One region of the Stenotrophomonas sp. 99219_Sma genome, then DNA from elsewhere that is predicted to be linked to it. Evidence: riboswitches for the same ligand, from Rfam matches in the RefSeq annotation. Region 1 holds a riboswitch; the other holds the start of a gene.
What was found. Region 1 has a riboswitch for glycine ahead of ACZK13_RS18790 (trimeric intracellular cation channel family protein). Riboswitches for the same ligand answer to the same signal wherever they lie in the genome.
Positions count from the first base shown of each region.

Region 2: another riboswitch for glycine. It lies ahead of gcvP (aminomethyl-transferring glycine dehydrogenase); the one in region 1 lies ahead of ACZK13_RS18790 (trimeric intracellular cation channel family protein).

Region 1 is NZ_CM151117.1:4,119,761-4,127,549, forward strand. It holds gene ACZK13_RS18765 (NYN domain-containing protein) at 1-235, opposite strand, end outside; gene ACZK13_RS18770 (NAD(P)/FAD-dependent oxidoreductase) at 359-1,639, shown strand; gene ACZK13_RS18775 (hypothetical protein) at 1,739-2,176, opposite strand; gene ACZK13_RS18780 (nuclear transport factor 2 family protein) at 2,181-2,612, opposite strand; gene ACZK13_RS18785 (GIY-YIG nuclease family protein) at 2,684-2,959, opposite strand; glycine riboswitch at 3,000-3,089, shown strand; glycine riboswitch at 3,103-3,208, shown strand; gene ACZK13_RS18790 (trimeric intracellular cation channel family protein) at 3,290-3,907, shown strand; gene ACZK13_RS18795 (MdtA/MuxA family multidrug efflux RND transporter periplasmic adaptor subunit) at 4,193-5,359, shown strand; gene ACZK13_RS18800 (multidrug efflux RND transporter permease subunit) at 5,356-7,789, shown strand, end outside.
Region 2 is NZ_CM151117.1:3,404,603-3,412,391, forward strand. It holds gene ACZK13_RS15675 (siderophore-interacting protein) at 1-546, opposite strand, end outside; gene ACZK13_RS15680 (multidrug effflux MFS transporter) at 689-1,915, opposite strand; glycine riboswitch at 2,215-2,317, shown strand; gene gcvP (aminomethyl-transferring glycine dehydrogenase) at 2,380-5,247, shown strand; gene ACZK13_RS15690 (VOC family protein) at 5,340-5,750, opposite strand; gene ACZK13_RS15695 (amino acid permease) at 5,854-7,221, opposite strand; gene ACZK13_RS15700 (AraC family transcriptional regulator) at 7,303-7,789, opposite strand, start outside.

The DNA.
Region 1 (7,789 bases):
CCATGTCCGAGGCATTCTTGCCCTTGCTGTAGGCGAACTGCTGGATCGGGCGGATCGCATATTCGTGCAGCACGGCCTCCCAACCCTTCAACCGCGGGCTCTTCCAGTTGCCATAGGCGCGGCGCACATTGGCCACGCCGTAGCGGGCGACTTCAGCCAGGACCTCGTCGATCTTCGAGGCCGGCGCATTGTCGGCGTCGATCAACAGGGCGATGCGCTTTTCCGGTTCGCTCATGGGCTCCTCACGGGCGGTTGCCTGAACCCGAGTATCGCCGATCCATGCCGGCGCTGACGTGACAGGGCGCCATCGTGCGAAGATGCCAGGCGCTTCCCCCAATGCCCCCACTGGAGTGAGTCGATGAGTCGCGAGCGCGTTCCCCACCTGGTTGTTGTCGGCGGCGGTTTTGCCGGTCTCTGGGCCACCCGTGCCCTGGCCCGCGAGCGCATACGCATCACCCTGGTCGACCGCCGCAACCACCATCTGTTCCAGCCGCTGCTGTACCAGGTGGCCACCGCCGGCCTGTCCGCCCCGGATATCGCCGCACCGCTGCGCCACATCCTCGGCCACCAGCGCAATGTGGAAGTCCGCCTCGGCGAAGTGGTGACCATCGACAAGCAGGCCCGGCAGATCCGCATGGCCGATGGCAGCACGCTGGACTACGACAGCCTGCTGCTGGCTACCGGCGCCACCCACGCCTACTTCGGCAACGACCAATGGGCCGATGATGCGCCCGGTCTGAAGACGCTGGACGATGCCATTGCGTTGCGCCGCAAGCTGCTGCTGGCGTTCGAGCGCGCAGAGGCGGAACCGGACCCGGCGAAGAAGGCCGCATGGCTGAGCTTTGCCGTGGTTGGTGGTGGACCTACCGGCGTCGAACTGGCCGGCACTCTGGCCGAGATCGCGCGGCATACGCTGCGCAACGAGTTCCGCCACATCGACCCAGCCAGCGCCAAGGTGCGGCTGGTCGAGGCCGGCCCACGCGTGTTGTCTTCGTTCCCGGAAGTGCTTTCGCTGAAGGCGCGCCGTCAGCTGGAAAAGCTGGGCGTGGAAGTACTGACCGGTACCCCGGTGAGCGACATCGACAGCCTGGGATTCAAGCTCGGTGATCAATTCGTGCCGGCACGCACCGTGGTGTGGGCCGCCGGTGTGGCCGCTTCACCACTGGCGCGCACGCTGGAGGTGCCACTGGACCGCGCCGGACGCGTGCAGGTGCAACCCGACCTCACCCTGCCCGGGCACCCCGAACTGTTCGTGGCCGGCGATCTGGCCGCGCTGAACCAGGCCAATGGCAAGCCGGTGCCCGGCGTCGCGCCCGCCGCCAAGCAGATGGGCAAGTACGTGGCCGAGGTGATCCGCGCGCGTCTGCATGGCAAGGCAGCACCGGGGCCGTTCAAGTACGCCGACTTCGGCAACCTGGCCACCATCGGCCGCATGGCCGCGATCGTGCACCTGGGCCGGCTGCAGCTTTCCGGCGTGCTGGCCTGGTGGTTCTGGCTGGCCGCGCACGTGTTCTTCCTGATCGGCTTCCGCAACCGCATCGTGGTGCTGCTGAACTGGGCCGTGGCGTACTGGAGCTACCAGCGCAGCGCGCGCATCATCTTCGGTGATGATCAGGAAGACCGGCGACCCCGACGGTAGTGCCGGCCGCTGGCCGGCTGCTGCGCGGTCGGATCCCTTTCCGCAGGAAAGGGCTCTGACCCCGTCAACACCATCCACGCATGGCGTGGATCTACCGGTTCATCGGGCCACCCGCCGTTTCGACCAGGTGCGGCAGAAATCCTCCTTCCTCGCGGCATCAGCAATCTGCGCGGTACTCCAATGCCGGGTGATCCAGATTGTCAGTGCGGTACTGCTGAGATGCCAGCGCAGCATGTCGTGCCTTGGCTGCCGCATCAGGTGGCGGCGTGCAACCCAGAACGCTTCGCGCTCGACATCAGTCGCCTTCTTCAACGCTTCAGGATCGAAGAACCGCGTCGTGAAGCTCCAGGGATTCATCGGCTGGTATCCCGCCCGCGGTTCGCTGCTGCACGCGGCCACACCGCTGGGCGTGCGGTCGGCCAAGTTCGGCCGGCCTTCCACCAGCGCCAACCCGAGCAGGTACAGCAGGCCAGGCAGCAGCGCGATGCCGGCGACCAGCATGACGACGCAGATCCATGCTTTGCCGGCGGCACGCATCGCTCTACTGCGCCTTTGGTTTCGCGTACCACAGTGCGTTGACGATGACCCAGCGCTGGTCGAAGCGCCCCATGTGGAAGTAGTCGACGAACCACGGGGTTTCCAGTCGCACCGAGGCGGCGTTGCCGGTCACGTCCAGCACCGTGCAGCGGCGGTCCCATTGATCCTTCGGGGTCTTCAACGCGCCCTGCTTCGTCAGCGCCACCAGTTCTTCCTTCGACATGCGGCGCAGGCCCAGGCGTTCGTCGGGCGTATCGCCGAGGACCGCGCGCTTGGCCAGGTCCGGGTGCAGGGAGCGGGCGACGCGCTGCGGGTCGGCTTCCAGCTGGCCGTCGACGTAATCGTGGCAGGTGGCTTCAATGGCCTCGAGGGTGGCCGGATCGGCAGTGGGGCTCGTTGCTGCGGAAAGAGCGAACAGCAGGGCAATCGTGGACATCCGGGGCTCCAGCTCTGGGCGCGGGGTGATCATGGCATGGGCCAAGTGGCCCATCCACGCATGGCGTGGATCTACAGAAGCGTCTCGGCCGGTTCCTGCAGCCAGGCCAGCTTGCGTTCGCGCGGCTGCTGCTTGAGTTGCCACTCGGCCCGCGAGGCGGCAGCCCGGTCCGGGTACTCGCGTACGGCCAGCACGCGCAGCGGCGGCCGCGCCCGGGTGTAACGCGCGCCCTTGCCGGCCTGGTGGGCAGCGAAACGCGCATCCACGTCGGTGCTGATGCCGGCGTAATAGCTGCCATCGCGGCATTCGAGCAGGTACAGGAACCAGGGTCGGAGGGACGGGGCCATGCCCGGATTATGCCGTGCTGCACTGCAGCGGATATACTGGCGCCCGAATGCAGGAGAGAGGCGCCGCGCTGGCGCCCGCCGAAGGCGCAGGCTCCCATGATCGCTCAGGCCGGTGGGCTGGAATCCCACCAACCATGCATTCGACTCGCCGAGCTGGAGAGAGGTCACCGGGCATGCCCGGCACGATCCGCCGAAGGGGCACGCGGCCCATGCCGCTGAACTCTCAGGCAAAAGGACAGCGGGAGCGGCACCGGCCATCGTCATCCCGTCATTGCGCAGGCAGTGGCGATAGTGGCGCATGGCCGGCCCACCGCGCCCGGAGCCTGCCCCATGCTGTTGTCCATCATCTACCTGATCGCCATTTCCGCCGAAGCCATGACCGGCGCGCTGTCCGCCGGCCGCCGCCGCATGGACCTGTTCGGCGTGGTCATGATCGCCTGCGTCACCGCCCTCGGAGGCGGTTCGCTGCGCGACATCCTGCTCGGCCACTACCCGCTGGGCTGGGTGAAGCATCCCGAGTACCTGGGCTTCACCGTGTGCGCGGCGCTGATCGCCACCTGGGTGGCGCGCTGGATGCACCACTTCCGCCGCACCTTCCTGGTGCTCGATGGCCTGGGCCTGATCGCCTTCACCCTGATCGGCTGCTCGATCGCGCGCGAGGCCGGCCATGCCATGCCGATCGTGCTGATCGCCGGCATGCTGACCGGCGCCTTCGGCGGCGTGCTGCGCGACATTCTCTGCAACGAGGTGCCGCTGATCTTCCAGAAGGAGCTGTACGCGATCATCGCGCTGCTGACCGGCGCGGCCTACCTGTTGCTGCTGCACTGGGGCGTGGCCGACGCCACCGCGATCCTGTGCTGCCTCGGCGGCGGCTTCGCGCTGCGCCTGCTGGCGATCCACTACCGCTGGGAAATGCCGAAGTTCGTCTATCACGACGAAGTGCATTGATTGTTTGTCGGTAGTGTCGGCCGCTGGCCGGCAACACGGCACACGCCCGCAGATTCCGGCAGGTTGCCGGCCAGCGGCCGGCACTACCGAATGCGTTGCATGACCATGGTCATACGGCATTGGCCGGGGTGATTGGCTACCATTGTCACCCCGTCGCTGCCGCGACGGCATCCAGCCACGCCGCGCCCGCGGCCCCGCCAGACAACTCCCTCCCCGCTGCCCGTGGTGCCGTGAACGCGCCGACGGGCCCGCATGTCCCTGCGCGCGCAGGGCGCAGGATGCCCCATGTCTGTCGCCGAAAATTCCCGCTTCCGTCGTGCCCGCCTGTTGTGGGCGGTGCTGGCCATCGCCCTCGTCGCCGTTCTGGCGTGGTGGCTGTGGCCCCGGAACGGCGCCGGCAGCAGCGACGATGCGCCGGGCAAGACGGTGCCGGTACGCGTGGCACGCGCCAGCGCCGAGCCGCTGGTGCTGCGCCTGAAGGCGGTCGGTACGGTCACCCCGCTGCACAGCGTGGTGGTACGCAGCCGCGTGGATGGCGAACTGCTGCGGCTGCATTTCCAGGAAGGCCAGCAGGTGAAGGCCGGCGACCTGCTGGCGCAGATCGACCCGCGCCCGTATGAAGTGAAGCTGGCACAGGCGCAGGGTACCCAGCAGCAGAATCTGGCCGAGCTGGAAAACGCCGAGCGCCAGCTGCAGCGCTACCGCGAACTGCAGAAGCAGAACTACGTGTCCGGGCAGGAACTGAGCGACCAGCAGAGCAAGGTGCGCCAGCTGCAGGGCCGCCGCCTCAGCGATCAGGCGTCTGTTGATGAAGCGCGCCTGCAGCTGCAGTACACCCGCATCACCGCGCCGGTCAGTGGCCGCGTCGGGCTGCGCCGGTTGGACGTGGGCAACCTGGTGCGCGCCAGCGATGCCGAAGGCCTGGTGACGCTGGCGCAGACCGCGCCGATCAGCGTGCTGTTCACCGTGCCCGAACCCGAGCTGCCTGCGCTGCTCGATGCCGTGCAGGCGCAACCGGCACTGGCGGTGGAAACCTGGGACCGCGAAGAACGCCGGCAGCTGGCCCGCGGCTCGCTGTCCAGCGTCGACAACCGCATCGATACCACCACCGGCACGTTGAAACTGCGTGCGCACTTCGACAACCACGATCTGGCGCTGTTCCCCAACCAGTTCGTCAACGTCCGCCTGCAGCTGGGCGAGCAGCCCGCGCTGCTGATTCCCGATGCCGCCGTGCAGTTCGGCAGCCAGGGCAACTACGTGCATATCGTCGACAAGGACAGCAAGGCACAACGCCGCACCGTGGTGCTCGGTCCAGCCGATGATGGACGCGTGGCCGTGCGCTCCGGGCTGGCCGCAGGGGACAAGGTGGTGATTGAAGGCATCGACGGGCTGGAAGACGGCACGGCGGTGGAGATCATCACCGAGGAGGCCGCGACCAAGGCCGGCGCATGAACCTCTCGCGCCCGTTCATCCTGCGCCCGGTCGCAACGACTCTCCTGATGGTGGCGCTGCTGCTGTCCGGCGTGCTGGCCTATCGCCTGCTGCCGGTGGCCGCGCTGCCGCAGGTCGATTACCCGATCATCCAGATCACCACGCTGTATCCGGGGGCCAGCCCCGAACTGACCACACGCACCATCACCGCACCGCTGGAGCGCCAACTCGGGCAGATTCCCGGCCTGAAACAACTGTCGTCGACCAGTTCCGGTGGCGCCTCGGTCATTACCCTGCAGTTCGGGCTGGAGGTGTCGCTGGGTGTGGCCGAGCAGGACGTGCAGGCCGCCATCAACGCGGCGGGCAGCTTCCTGCCCGGGGACCTGCCTGTGCCGCCGGTGTACCGCAAGGTCAACCCGGCCGACACCCCCATCCTGACCTTGGCGGTGACCTCGCAAGGCCTGTCGCTGCCGCAGGTGCACGATCTGGTGGATACGCGCATCGCCCAGCGCCTGGCGCAGTTGCCCGGCGTCGGCCTGGTCAGCCTGGCCGGTGGCCAGCGCCCGGCGGTGCGCATCCAGGTCAATCCAGCGGCGCTGGCCGCCAACAACCTGGGCATGGACCACATCCGCACCGCCATCGCCGCCGCCAACGTCAACCTGCCCAAGGGCAGTTTCGATGGCCCGATCCGCGCGGTGATGCTCGATGCCAACGATCAGATGCGCAGCGTGGATGAGTACCGTGCCCTGGTACTGGCCTGGCGCGACGGCGCGCCGCTGCGGCTGGGCGATGTAGCCACCATTACCGATGGCGCCGAGAACCGCCAGTTGGCTGCGTGGAGCGGTACCACGCCGGCAGTGCTGGTGAACATCCAGCGCCAGCCCGGCGCCAACGTGATCGCCGTGGTCGAGCAGGTGCGTACGCTGCTGCCGCAGCTGCAGGCCACGCTGCCCGCCGGCGTGCAGATGAATGTACTGAGCGACCGTACCGAATCGATCCGCGCGTCGGTGCGCGGCGTGCAGAAAGAACCAGTACTGGCCATCGGCCTGGTAGTGCTGGTCACCTGGGTGTTCCTGCGCAATCTGCCGGCCACGCTCATTCCCAGCGTCGCGGTACCGCTGTCGCTCATCGGCACCTTTGCGGTGATGCTGCTGGCCGGCTACTCGCTCAACAACCTCACGCTGATGGCGCTGACCATCGCCACCGGCTTCGTGGTGGACGATGCCATCGTGATGCTGGAGAACATCGCCCGCCATCTGGAGGAAGGTGAAAGCCCCCGCGATGCAGCGCTGAAAGGCGCAGCCGAGATCGGCTTCACCCTGGTGTCGCTGACTGTTTCGCTGATCGCGGTGCTGATCCCGCTGCTGTTCATGGCCGGCCTGGTGGGTGCACTGTTCCATGAGTTCGCAGTGACACTGGCTGTAGCCATCGGCATTTCGCTGGTGGTCTCGCTGACGCTGACGCCGATGCTGTGCGCGCGGTTCCTGAAGCCGCACGCGAAGACTGCACATGCGCCCGATGTCTTCGACCGCGTCATCGGCCTCTACGACCGCCAGCTGCGCTGGGTGCTGCAGCGCCAGCCGCTGATGCTGCTGGCCACCGTTGCCACCCTCGCACTGACCGTGGCGCTGTACTTCGCCGTGCCCAAGGGCTTCTTCCCGGTGCAGGATGCCGGCCTGGTGCAGGGCATCAGCGAGGCACCACAGGCGATCTCGTTCCAGGCCATGCGCGAGCGCCAGCAGGCGCTGTCCACGGCCATCGAAGCAGACCCGGCGGTGGCCAGTGTGTCCTCCTACATCGGCGTGGACGGCAACAACGCCACGCTCAATACCGGCCGCCTGCTGATCGAGCTGAAACCGCACGGCGACCGCGATAGCGCCGCCGTAGTGATGGCGCGCCTGCAACAGCGCGTGTCGAAGATCCCCGGCATCACCCTGTACCTGCAGCCGGTACAGGAGCTGGGCATCGAAGACCGCATCAGCCGCACCCAGTACCAGTTCACCCTGACCACGCCGGATCTTGAAACACTGGAACGCTGGACCCCGAAGCTGCTGCAGGCGCTACGCCAGCAACCTGCACTGCGCGATGTCGCCAGCGATCTGCAGATGCAGGGCCGGCAGGCGCGCGTGGCGATCGACCGCGATGCGGCGGCGCGCCTGGGCGTAAGCGTGGAAGCAGTAGCCGATGCGCTGTACGACGCCTATGGGCAGCGCCAGATTTCGACCATCTTCACCCAGGCCAGCCAGTACCGGGTGGTGCTGGAGGCCGATCCTTCACGACAGCCCGGGCCGGAGGCGATCACGGGCCTGCGTGTGCGCAGCAGCAGTGGGCAGACCGTGCCGCTGGGTGCGGTGGCACGCGTGGATCTGGGCCCGACCGCCCTGCTGCGCAACCATGTCGGCCAGTTCCCGGCGGCCACGCTGTCGTTCAACCTTGCCCCGGGTGCTTCGC
Region 2 (7,789 bases), 720 kb from region 1:
TTCCAGCAGGGCCAGCGCGCGCGGCGGATCCACCATGGCAGCCAGTTCCTCGAGGATGCCGGCTACCGCAGGCAACGCGGTTTCATCGGCCACCAGCAGCACCTGGCCGACACCGACCGGTGGCTTCCACTCCCAGCCTTCGCTGCTCTCGGCGCAGTCGGCGTCCGGGGCCAGCAGCACCACGCGATCGCCCGGCCGTGCATGCATGGCCCAGCGCGAAGCGGGTCCGGTCACCCCGTGGATGACGAAATCGACGTCGACCTCGCCCTGCTCCGCACGCAACTGGCGGATGGTGTAGGTGCGCATCGGCGGGCGCTGATCGTCCGGCAGGGCCCGATAGCGTGGGTACCAGTCGTCACCGCTGGGGACCTGCGGCACCTCCTGGCCGGGCAAGGGGAAGAACACCTTGATGCGCTGATCCGGGCCTTCGGTTTTCATCCGCGCCACGTCGGCACCGGTGAACACCATGCGGTCCAGGGAAGGGGAAAGAACGCGGCGCTCCTTCAGCGCCACCTCGAACAGGCGGTAGGTCTGCTGCGCAGCCATGGGGGAACCTCATGCAACGACATCGGATTGGCTGGCTGTCGTGCATCCACGCACCGGCTGGCTGGAATGCCCAGCCTAGTCCGGTTGTCCGCGGCTGCAAGGATGTGCCGGCATCCCCGTCCGCCCTACCCCTGCGCGCTGCTCAATGGCCCGTGCAGGCTGCCTGCGCCGCGCGCTCGCGCTGGTGTTCCCAGTACCAGAACACGAAGCCGGCGCCGAAGAACGCGGCCTGGCCCAGGGCCAGGTGCAGCGGGCTGGCGCTGAGCAGCGGCGATACCACGCCGGCCACCACGGTGCTGATCATCAGCTGCACGAAGGCCTGCAGCGACGAGGCCAGGCCGCGCTGGTGCGGGTACATGTCCAGCACCGCCAGCGCCAGGATCGGGAAGATCAGCGCCATGCCCATGCCGCCCAGGAAGATCGGCAGCACTGCCCACGGCAGCACGAACTGCGGCGACAGCGCCACGTAGCCGACGTTCAGCAGCACCGACAACGCGCACAGGCCGAACCCAATGGACACCTGGCGGGTGGGCGTAGTGTGCCCAGCCATGCGCCCGGACAGGAACGAGCCGGTGGTCATGCCACCGATGGTGGGAATGAACAGCCACGCAAAGCCGCCCTCGCCCAGGTGCAGGTGCTGCATCACGAACACCGGCGCCGAGGAGATGTACAGGAAGATGCCACCGAAACCGATGCTGCCGGCCAGCGCCAGGCGCAGGAAGCGCGGATTGAAGCCGATGCGTACGTAGTCACGCATCAACGTGCGCGGCGACAACGGCACGCGTGCTTCGACCGGATGGGTCTCCGGCAGGTAGCGCGCAGTGGCCGCCAGCAGGACCAGCCCGAACACCACCAGGAACCAGAAGATCAGCGGCCAGCCGGCGCCACTGAGCAGGATCCAGCCACCGATGATCGGCGCGATGGCCGGGGCGATACCGAACAGCATCGACACCTGGCTCATCAGCCGCTGCGCGTCGTGGCCGTGGTACAGGTCGCGGATCACCGCGCGGCCGACGATCATGCCGACACCCGCCGACAGGCCCTGCAGCGCACGGAACGCCAGCAGCGTGGTCAGGTCGGTGGACAGCGCGCAGCCAACCGAAGCGCCGACGAACACCACCAGGCCACCGAGGATCACCCACTTGCGGCCCCAGGCATCGGACAGCGGGCCGTGCGCCAGGCTCATCAGGCCGTAGAACAGCAGGTACACGCTGATGGTCTGCTGCACCGCCACTTCGTCCACCGCCAAGCGCTGGGCCAGCTGCGGGAACGCCGGGAAGATGGTGTCGATCGAGAACGGACCGAACATGGCCAGACCGGCGAGCAGCAGGGCCATGCGGCGGGTGGAGGGAGCAACAGCGGCGGTCATGGGGAAGGCGTCCGGCAGGGCCATGCGCGGCACGCACGGCGGGCGCCGGTCCCCTTCTGCAGGGACGGCGCCAGATGAATTCGGGTATCCGCCCATCATAGGTGGGGATTGCGCCCGATGCCATGCAGCGGTGCACAAAACGCACGACATGGCCATCGGCCATTCAGGCGCGGCGGCCATGTCTGGAGGCGGCCGGCGGGCCCGCAACGGGCTATAATCAGCGGGCAACACGGTGGGAGAAGCGGAACACCGCTGCCGAAGGCGCAACGCCCGTAATCGCTCAGGCCCGATACCACCCGTAACAGAACTCTGGAGAGACCGGTTCGATCCGGCGCCGAAGGGGCACGAAGCTGCGGTCCGCCGCGCTTTTAAACTCTCAGGCAAAAGGACAGAGGGGCGCCCCGCAGACCGCCGACCGGCGGCTTGTGCCCGTGCGTGTGCCCTTTCCTGACGGATCCTTCGCCATGTCCCAGAACACCCCTTCCCTGCGTGAGCTCGAGCACCACAATGCGTTCGTCGAGCGCCACATCGGCCCCAACGACGCCGAGATCGCGCAGATGCTCGATGTCGTCGGCCACGCGTCGCTGGATGGCATGACCGATGCCATCGTACCGGCCAAGATCAAGTCGCCGGCGCCGCTGGCGCTGCCGGAGTCGATGACCGAAGTGCAGGCACTGGCGAAGATCCGTGCGATCGCCGACAAGAACACCGTGCTGCGCAGCTTCATCGGCCAGGGCTACTACGGTACCCACACGCCGAACGTGATCCTGCGCAACATCCTGGAAAACCCGGCCTGGTACACCGCCTACACCCCGTACCAAGCGGAAATCTCGCAGGGCCGCATGGAAGCGCTGATCAACTTCCAGACCCTGTGCGCCGACCTCACCGGCATGGAAATCGCCAACGCCTCGCTGCTGGACGAAGCCACTGCCGCCGCCGAAGCGATGACCCTGGCCAAGCGTTCGGCCAAGTCGAAGTCGGACACCTTCTTCGTGCACGACGCCGTGCACCCGCAGACGCTGGAACTGCTGCGCACCCGCGCCGAGCCCATGGGCATCGTGCTGCGCGTGGGCACCCCGGCCGAAGCGCTGGAAGCGGAAGCCTTCGGCCTGCTGCTGCAGTATCCGGATACCTTCGGCCAGGTCGGCGACTACAAGGCGCTGGTCGATGCCGTGCACGCACGCGGCGGCCTGGTGGCCGTGGCCACCGACCTGCTGGCCCTGACCCTGCTGGCCGCCCCGGGCGAATGGGGCGCGGACATCGTGGTCGGCAACAGCCAGCGTTTCGGCGTGCCGTTCGGCTTCGGTGGCCCGCACGCCGCCTTCATGGCGTGCCGTGACGCCTACAAGCGCTCGATGCCGGGCCGCCTGATCGGCGTCTCGATCGACGCGCAGGGCAACCCGGCCTACCGCCTGACCCTGCAGACCCGCGAGCAGCACATCCGCCGCGAGAAGGCCACCTCCAACATCTGTACTGCACAGGTGCTGCTGGCGGTGATGGCGTCGATGTACGCCGTCTACCACGGCCCGGAAGGCCTGACCCGCATTGCCCGCCGCACCCATCGCCTGGCCTCGATCCTGGCCGCAGCGCTGCGCAATGCAGGCGTGCAGGTCGGTGGCGACTTCTTCGACACCCTGCATGTCACCGGCGTGCACGCCGATGAGATCCACGCCAAGGCCCGCGCCGCCGGCTACAACCTGCGCGCGATCGACAGCGACTCGGTCGGCATCAGCCTGGACGAAACCACTACCCGCGCCGACATCGTCGCCGTGGCTGCCGTGTTCGGTGCCTCGCTGGACGTCGACGCACTGGATGCCAGCACTGCCGATGCGCTGCCGGCCGGCCTGCTGCGCCAGTCCGCGTTCCTGACCCACCCGGTGTTCAACACCCACCATAGCGAGCACGAGCTGCTGCGCTACCTGCGTTCGCTGGCCGACAAGGACCTGGCAATGGACCGCACGATGATCCCGCTGGGCTCGTGCACCATGAAGCTCAACGCCACCGCCGAGATGATTCCGGTGACCTGGCCGGAGTTCTCGCAGATCCACCCGCTGGTGCCGGCCGACCAGGCGCTGGGCTACAAGGAACTGATCGACACGCTGGAAGCGATGCTGGTGGAATGCACCGGTTACGACGCGGTCAGCCTGCAGCCGAACTCCGGCGCGCAGGGCGAGTACGCCGGCCTGCTGGCGATCCGCGCCTACCACCGCTCGCGCGGTGAGGAACATCGCGATATCTGCCTGATTCCGGACTCGGCGCACGGCACCAACCCGGCCTCGGCACAGATGTGCGGCATGAAGGTGGTGGTGACCAAAACCGATGCCAACGGCAACGTCGACGTCGAGGACATCCGCCTCAACGCCGAGAAGTACAGCGACCGCCTGGCCGCGATCATGATGACCTACCCGTCCACGCACGGCGTGTTCGAGGAAGAGGTGGTGGAGATCTGCGAGATCATCCACAAGCACGGCGGCCAGGTGTACACCGACGGTGCCAACATGAACGCCCTGGTCGGCGTGGCCAAGCCGGGCAAGTGGGGTTCGGATGTTTCGCACCTGAACCTGCACAAGACCTTCTGCATCCCGCACGGTGGTGGCGGCCCGGGCGTCGGCCCGTGCGCGGTCAAGGAGCACCTGGCGCCGTTCCTGCCAGGCAAGCTGGGTGACAACGGCCCGGTCGGCATGGTCAGCGCCGCCAGCTTCGGCAGCGCCTCGATCCTGCCGATCAGCTGGATGTACATCGCGATGATGGGCCGCGACGGCCTGCGCAAGGCCACCCAGGTCGCGCAGCTCAACGCCAACTACATCGCCAAGCGCCTGGCCCCGCACTTCAAGACCCTCTACACCGGCCGCAACGGCCTGGTGGCACACGAGTGCATCCTGGACGTACGCCCGCTGGAGAAGACCAGCGGCATCGGCGCCGAGGACGTGGCCAAGCGCCTGATCGACTTCGGCTTCCACGCCCCGACCCTGAGCTTCCCGGTGGCCGGCACGCTGATGGTCGAGCCGACCGAGAGCGAGTCGCTGCACGAGCTGGATCGCTTCATCGACGCGATGATCCAGATCCGCGAGGAGATCACCGCGATCGAAGACGGCCGCCTGGACCGCGAGGACAACCCGCTGAAGAACGCGCCGCATACCGCGACCGCCGTGACCGCCAGCGAATGGACCCACGCCTACCCGCGTGAACTGGCTGCGTTCCCGCTGGCCAGCCTGAAGCAGAGCAAGTACTGGCCGCCGGTGGCCCGTGTCGACAACGTGTACGGCGACAAGAACGTGATGTGCGCCTGCATCCCGGTCGATGCCTACAAGGACGATGAAGTCGAGGCGTGATTCCTCGCTGCATCGGTAAACAGAACGGCCCGCGCAAGCGGGCCGTTTTCATAAGCGCGTGTGGACCAAGGTCCACACCCACAAACATCCGATCACGGATCCGGCATCTGCCCCAGGCTCAACTGCCACGACACGCCGAAGCGGTCCTGCACCCAGCCGTAGCGGTTGCTGAAGTCATAGTCGCCTACCGGCATCAACCAATGGCCGCCCTCACCCAGCACGCGTGCGGCACGTTCGAACTGCTCGGCGCCGGAGCACTCCACGAACAGCGAGATCGACGGCGAGAATGTGAAATCGTGCACATCCAGGCTGTCAAAGCACAGGTAATGGGTGCCGCCGAGCAGGAAGATGGCCTGGCGCACCTGCCCGGGCACGCCGGCGCCGGCTCCCTCGGGGTGCCGTTGCAGGGCCAGCAGGTGGAAGTCGGCAAAGGCTTCGGCGTACAGGGCCAGGGCGGCCTCAGCCTGGCCGGTGAACATCAGGAAGGGGCGGCTGCGCAGCATGCGGTACTCCTGGTCGACGGGCCGCGGACGGCCCACACGATCAGGATGGCACGGCGGATGTGCAGCCCCCGTGGTAGTGCCGGCCGCTGGCCGGCAGCTTCAATCACGCCTCGCGCATGCGCCGTGCGATGGCGCTGCTGGTGGCGATCGTGGCGGTCAACGCCACCATCGACAGGAACTGCAGGCGGGTGTGCGACTCACTCAGCAGCAGGCCGAAGATCAGTGCCAGGATCGCCAGCGCACAGACGGTCAGCCACGGGAATCCGGCCATGCGGAACGGCAGGCGGGTGCCGAGGCGGTCGGCCCGGCGGCGCAGCACCAGCTGCGAAACCAGCGACAGCGTCCACACCAGCAGGCAGGTGGAACCGACGATGTTCAGCAGCACCGGCAGTACCCGGTCCGGGAACAGCAGTTCCATCACCGTGGCGGCAAAGCCGAACAGCACGCTGGCCAGCACGGCGATCACCGGCACCTGGCGCGGGTCGGTCCAGCCGAGCACGGCCGGGGCTTCGCGGCGCTGCGCCAGCGAATACATCATGCGCGAGGCACCGTAGAGGTTGGCATTGAGCGCCGACAGCAGCGCGATCACCGCGATCAGGGTGATGGCCGTACCCGCGCCCGGGATGCGGGCAATATCCAGCACCGCAGCGAACGGCGACTTCAGCGCCTCGCTGGTCCACGGCACCACGGCGATGATCACGCTCAGCGAGCCGATGTAGAACACCAGGATGCGCCAGGCCACGGTGCGGATGGCACGGGCAATGCTGCGCTCGGGATCTTCGGTTTCGGCCGCAGCGACGGCTACGATCTCGGTGCCGCCAAAGGCAAAAACGACAACCAGCAGCGCCGCGCCGATGCCGGCCAGCCCCTTCGGCGCGAAGCCGCCATGCTCGGTGAAGTTGCTCAAGCCCGGCGAGGTGACCTGCGGCAGCCAGCCCATCAGCAGCGCCACACCGATGGCGATGAAGGCCAGGATCGCCGCCACCTTGAGGATGGCGAACCAGAATTCGAACTCGCCGAAGTTCTTCACCCCGAGCAGATTGATCGCGGTGAAGAACAGCATGAAGGCCAGCGCCGCCATCGGTACCGGTATCGCCGGCCAGACCGTGGCAAGAAGCCCGGCCGCGCCTACCGCCTCGGCGGCGATCACGATCACCAGCTGCACCCACCACAGCCAGCCCACGGTGGCGCCGGCGGTGGCTCCCATGGCATCAGCGGCATAGACCGAGAACGCGCCACTGGTCGGCTTGGCCGCCGCCATCTCGCCCAGTGCGTTCATCACGATGATCACCAGCGCACCAGCGACCAGATACGACACCAGAACCGCCGGGCCGGCCGCCTGTACACCCACGCCCGAGCCGAGGAACAGGCCGGCGCCGATGGCGCTGCCCAGGCCCATCATGATCAGCTGGCGGGGCTTGAGCGAGTGCCCGAGGCGGGACGGCGAAGCGGTCGGAATCGAGTTGGGCATCGGCAGGGCTGGCGGCGGCTACAGGGGCGACACCTTACCCTGTCCCGTGCCCACGGGGATAGGCACAGCGCAGCAGGCGGCTCAGGCCAGCGCCGGCTCGCCGACGTTGCCACCAATACGGGCCCGGTAGGCGCGCGGCGAGAAACCGGTTTCAGCCTTGAACTTGCGGGTAAAGGCGCTCTGGTCGCTGAAACCGCAGGCCTGGCCGATGCAGGCGATGCTGTCGTCACCGTGCAGCAGGTGCATGGCCATCTGGATCCGCAGCCGGGTCAGCACCTGCTGCGGGGTCATCTGGAACACCTTGCGGAAGCTGCGCTCCAGCTTGGACAGCGAGAAGCCGGTGATGTCCAGCAGGGTCTGCATGCGCACGTTCTCGGCGTAGTGCGCATTGAGGTGGGCCAGGGCCAGCCGCAGCTGCTCGTATTGGGTGCCCAGGCTGTCCTTCTGGCCGAGGTCGCGGGATATGCCGATCAGGCCCTCGATGGCCCCATCGACCACCAGCGGGCGCTTGCAGGTCAGGCACCAGCCCGGTTCGCGGTTGGCGAACAGGTGCAGCTCCATCAGGTTC